DNA from 2 places in the Streptomyces sp. NBC_00440 genome. Region 1 is predicted to be linked to the other one. Evidence: riboswitches for the same ligand, from Rfam matches in the RefSeq annotation. Region 1 holds a riboswitch; the other holds the start of a gene.

The links. A riboswitch is a leader RNA that binds a small molecule or an ion and turns the genes downstream of it on or off. The one in region 1 is predicted to bind thiamine pyrophosphate.
Region 2: it holds a riboswitch for thiamine pyrophosphate, as region 1 does, so the genes downstream of both, OHB13_RS30665 (purine-cytosine permease family protein) here and thiO (glycine oxidase ThiO) in region 1, are expected to answer to the same signal.

The regions. Positions count from the first base shown of each region.
Region 1 is NZ_CP107921.1:1,849,438-1,851,826, reverse strand. It holds gene thiO (glycine oxidase ThiO) at 1-1,185, opposite strand, end outside; TPP riboswitch at 1,183-1,295, opposite strand; gene OHB13_RS08300 (NAD(P)/FAD-dependent oxidoreductase) at 1,429-2,389, shown strand, end outside.
Region 2 is NZ_CP107921.1:6,893,280-6,895,668, reverse strand. It holds gene OHB13_RS30665 (purine-cytosine permease family protein) at 1-1,144, opposite strand, end outside; TPP riboswitch at 1,136-1,230, opposite strand; gene OHB13_RS30660 (alpha/beta fold hydrolase) at 1,347-2,030, opposite strand; gene OHB13_RS30655 (chitosanase) at 2,298-2,389, shown strand, end outside.

The DNA.
Region 1 (2,389 bases):
TTGTACGGGGGAGAAGCGCCGGGGAGTGAAGGCGCGGGCCTCGGCGGGCAGCTCCCCGGTGGTGAGCAGTTCGGCCATCACATCGCCGGTGACGGGGGTGAGCAGCACACCGTTGCGGAAGTGGCCGGTGGCCAGCAGAAGGCCGGGCAGCGCGCTCGGGCCGAGCAGCGGCGCGTTGTCGGGCGACGCGGGACGCAGCCCCGCGATCGTCTCGGTGAGCGGGAGTTCGGTGATGCCGGGCACCAGCTCATGGGCGTCGCGGAGCAGTTCGTACACCCCGCCCGCGGTGACCGTGGTGTCCCAGCCCAGCTCCTCGCTGGTCGCGCCGATCACGAGTTCGCCGTTCTCGCGCGGGACCAGATAGAGGTGGCTGCCCCGGACGACCGCCCGGACGGTCCGGCTGAGGAACGGCGCGTACACCGGCGGCACCGTCAGCCGCAGCACCTGCCCCTTGACCGGGCGTACGGGCGGAAGCACGTCGTCCGGTACGCCCGCGAGCTGTCCGCTGCGGCTGCCGGCCGCCAGCACCACCTGGCCGGCGCTGAGCGCGACGCCGTCGGCGAGCACCACACCGGTGGCCCGGCCGCGCTCCACCGTCAGACGCTCGGCCCGGTCGCGGTGGAAGACGACCCCGGCCCGCTCGCACGCGGTGAGCAGCGCCTTCGCCAGCCGTCGTGGGTCCACCTGGTGGTCGCCGTCCACCCGCAGCCCGCCGCGTACGCCCGGCGCGAGCATCGGTTCGAGGCGCCTGCACTCGCGCCCCGTGAGCCACTCGGACTCCAGGCCCGAGCGGCGCTGAAGTGCGTGCAGCTCCCGCAGATGTGCCCGGTCGTCGAGGTCGAGCGCCACGGCGAGGGTGCCGCAGGAGCGGTAGCCGAGATCCTGTCCTGAAGCCTCCTCCAGCTCGGCGGCGAACGCCGGATAGCGGCGGGCGGACTCCAGGTTCAGCCCGAGCAGGACCTGCTCGCCGTAGTGGAGTTCCGTGACGGCCGCCAGCATGCCGGCCGCGACCTGTGCGGCTCCGCCGCCCGGCTGCGGGTCGGCGACCGCGGTGCGCAACCCGCGCTGCGCCGACCGCCAGGCGGTGACGAGACCGATGATCCCGCCCCCGACGACCAGTACGTCCGGCAGCGCGTCCGAGGTGTCGGCGCGGTGCGCGTGCTGGTTGGAGTGGTGTGCGTGCATGGGCGTCCAGCCCCTCCCTTCGCCGGCATGACCCGGATCAGGTTCGTACGGTCGGAGGCCGTCCAGCCTCCCTCTCAGCCCGGTGCGCCCGGACTCCCGCGAGTGGTTCAGCCCGGCCAGCCTAACCCCGGTCCCCGCCGCCCCGTAAGGCGTCCCCGGGCGGCCCCCTGTCCTGACGGTGTGTCAGCTGTTTATGGTGACCGGGTGAGTGAGCCGAGGAACGTCGTCATCGCCGGTGCGGGCATGGCCGGAGTGCAGACCGCTGTCGCCCTGCGGGACCAGGGCTTCACCGGACCCGTCACGCTGATCGGTGAGGAGCCCCACCAGCCGTACGACAGACCGCCGCTCTCCAAGTCCGTGCTGCTCGGCAAGGCCGATGGCTCCGCCTTCGACGTCGACTTCGGCGCGCTCGGGGTCGAGCTGCTGCTGGGGTGCGAGGTGACCGGCGTACGCCCGCACGACCGGGAGCTGGACACCGCGCGCGGCCCCGTCCCGTACGGGTCGCTGGTCGTCGCCACCGGCGCCGGTCCGGTCACGCTGCCCGGCAGCGAGGGCGTCCCCGGCGTCCATCTGCTGCGCACCCTCGACGACGCGGGGCGGCTGCGTGCCGTTCTCGCCGAGCGGCGGGACGTCGTGGTGGTCGGCGCGGGCTGGATCGGCGCCGAGTTCGCCACGGCCGCCCGCGAGGCGGGGTGCGCCGTGACGGTCGTGGAGGCGGCCGGCCGGCCCCTGGCCGGGGCGCTGCCGGCCGAGATCGCGGCGCCCATGGCCGACTGGTACGCCGACAGCGGAGCCGAACTCGTCACCCACGCGCGCGTGGCCCGTGTCGAGCCGGGCGCCGTGGTCCTGGAGTCCGGGCGGCGGCTGCCGGCCGGGGCCGTCCTCGTCGGCATCGGGGCCAGGCCCGCGACCGGCTGGCTGGCCGGCTCGGGCATCGCGCTGGGCGCCGACGGCTCGGTCACGGCCGACGAACGGCTGCGCACCTCGGTCGCCGATGTGTACGCGGTCGGCGACTGCGCGTCCTTCCCCTCCCGCCGGTACGGCGAGCGGCTGCTGGTCCACCACTGGGACAACGCCCTCCAGGGGCCGCGCACGGTAGCGGCTGACGTGATCGGCGAGACGCCGCAGATCTACGACCCGGTGCCGTACTTCTGGTCCGAGCAGTTCGGCCGCTTCGTCCAGTACGCGGGACACCACGCGGCCG
Region 2 (2,389 bases), 5.0 Mb from region 1:
CAGCGACGACGGCGACGAAGCCGGGGATCCAGTAGCCGACGAAGAGCAGCACGTTCTGGAAGCGGGCGGCCGTGTCAGCTGCGTGCATCCACAGCACCAGGGGGAAACCGAGTACGGCGGCGAGAGCGGCCGCGAACGGACGCGGGATGCGCAGACCGATGGTCTGCAGGGCCAGCGAACCGCTGTAGTCGTTCATGGCGTTGCTGCACAGAGCGGCCAACGCCACGGCCAGCAGCCCCAGGCCCCCGAGTATGCCGCCGCCCAGCAGTCCGTCGACACCCCGGGCGGTCTGGTCGGTGAAGACGGATGCCCCCCACAGCCCGAGTGACTGGACGGCCACGAAGGAGACGCTGACGCCGAGGAGCGTGTACCAGAACATGCGCGGGCGGGAGGTCTCCTGCGGCAGGTAGCGGCTGAAGTCGCTGGCGTACGGGGCCCACGACAACGCCAGACTGAGAGCGATGGTGCTGGTCAGGATGAACGCACCGGCACGGTCGGCGCCGTGGGCGCTGCCGGCAGCCGCGGGATGGACACCGTCCGGGAGCCTGAAGGCCAGGGCGACGAAAGCTGCCGCGAGTACGAAGGTCATCAGCTTCTGCAGCCGGTGGATCGCTTCGTAGCCCAGTACGCCGAGGGACCCTTGTCCCACCATCATCACCAGCACACCCAGCCAGAACGGCCAGCCGCAGAGCCGGGCCAGCGCGTCCCCGCCGAACAGCCCGATGAGCGCGTCCCAGGCGACCGACGAAAGCCATTGCAACAGGCCGGGCACCGTGACGGACCGGCCGAACGCGAGCCGGGCCAACGGCAGCTGACCTGCCCCGGTGCGGCTGCCCCACGTTCCGAGGTACGCGGTGGGAACAGCGCCGATGACGGTGCCCAGTACAACGGCGGCCAGCGCGGTGGGCAGGTCCAGACCGAGCGCGATACCGACGGTGCCGGTGAACACGCCGGTCATCGTCAGATTCGGGGCGAACCACACGGTGAAGAGCCGGCCGGGGCCGCCGTACCGGTGGTGTCCTGGCACCGGCGCAATTCCCCGAGCCTCGATCCGCAAATCGCCGGGCTGGGCAGGCATCCGGCCGTCGAAGACGGACCCGGCATCCGTGGCCGGCGCGTTGCTGGGAGCAGGTGGCAATGACATGAGCGACATCCCTCCGCCAGTACTAACTGGTTCAGGTTCGGCGGGTGTGATCTCAGCCCCTGGGCGGGGCACCCCGTGTCCGGTACGACTGCAAGGCTAACGTGCGGCGCCACGCTGTCCATGGCGAGGGTGTGTGGCTGCGGACGCCGGCGGCGGGTGTCAGGTCTCCGTGTTCGCCAGGCCGAACACCCGCACCCGCCGCTCAGCTGGTGAAGAAGTCGCTGACGGCTGCCGAGAACTGTCCGGGCTCCAGAGCGTGCACGGTGTGGCCGGCCGGGATCGTGATCACCCGGCAGTCGGGAATCCCCGCTGCCATGTCGGGGATCCGGTCCTGCGGCATGGAGCTGTCCGGGCCGCCGGTCACGATCAGTGTCGGGGCGACGATCTCGCCGAGCCGCTCGGCCCACTCGGGAGCGGGCTCCCGGATCTCGTTCTTGATGGCGGGCACCACGTTCCAGTCGTAGTCGACGGGTCGTTCGGGGTGCTCCGGCTCGGCCACCTCCCTGGGGTAAGGCGGCGGAGTCTCCTCCAGGACGAGCCGCTCCACCCGGTCCGCGTGCTCCTGGGCGAGCAGATAGGCGACGACGCCGCCCATGGAGTGGCCGACGACGCCGACCCGGTCCAGTTCCAGTTCGTCCAGGAAGCCCAGCACGTCGTCGCGCATGAGCTCGAACGAGTACTCGTCCGGCCAGTCGCTCTCCCCGTGTCCCCGCAGGTCGAGGGCGTACACCCGCCAATCGTGTCCGAGTGCCCGGCCGGTGTCCTCCCAGGTCGCGGACGAGCCGCCGAGACCGTGCAGCAGCACCACCGGCGCGCCGAAGGGGTCGCCCCAGGTGCGGTACGCGAGCCGTACGTCGCCGACATCGACTACTGAGTGATCGTCCATACCGCAGACGCTACCGCGCTCGGGCCGGTGCCTTCGCCGCCGTGGCGCACGGCCGTGGTCCGGTCGCATGGAGTCACAATCAGGCAAAATAGTCTGTGCAATCCTCGGTCATCCCGACTCAACCCAGCGGGTCAGCGGTCAGGAACGGTCCAGGACACATCTGATTCGCTCAACTCCTTTCCCTCCAGGGGGTGTACGGCCCTTGAGGCAGCTGATAGGAAAGCTTCCTAACAGAACGCCGACGCATGAACTCCCCTTGGAGGACCGGTGAAAGCCCCCCACCGCAACACCGCTGGACGCAACAAGAGGATCATCACGCGCACCGTGCTCGGCCTGGCCCTGGTAGCCGTACCGGCCAC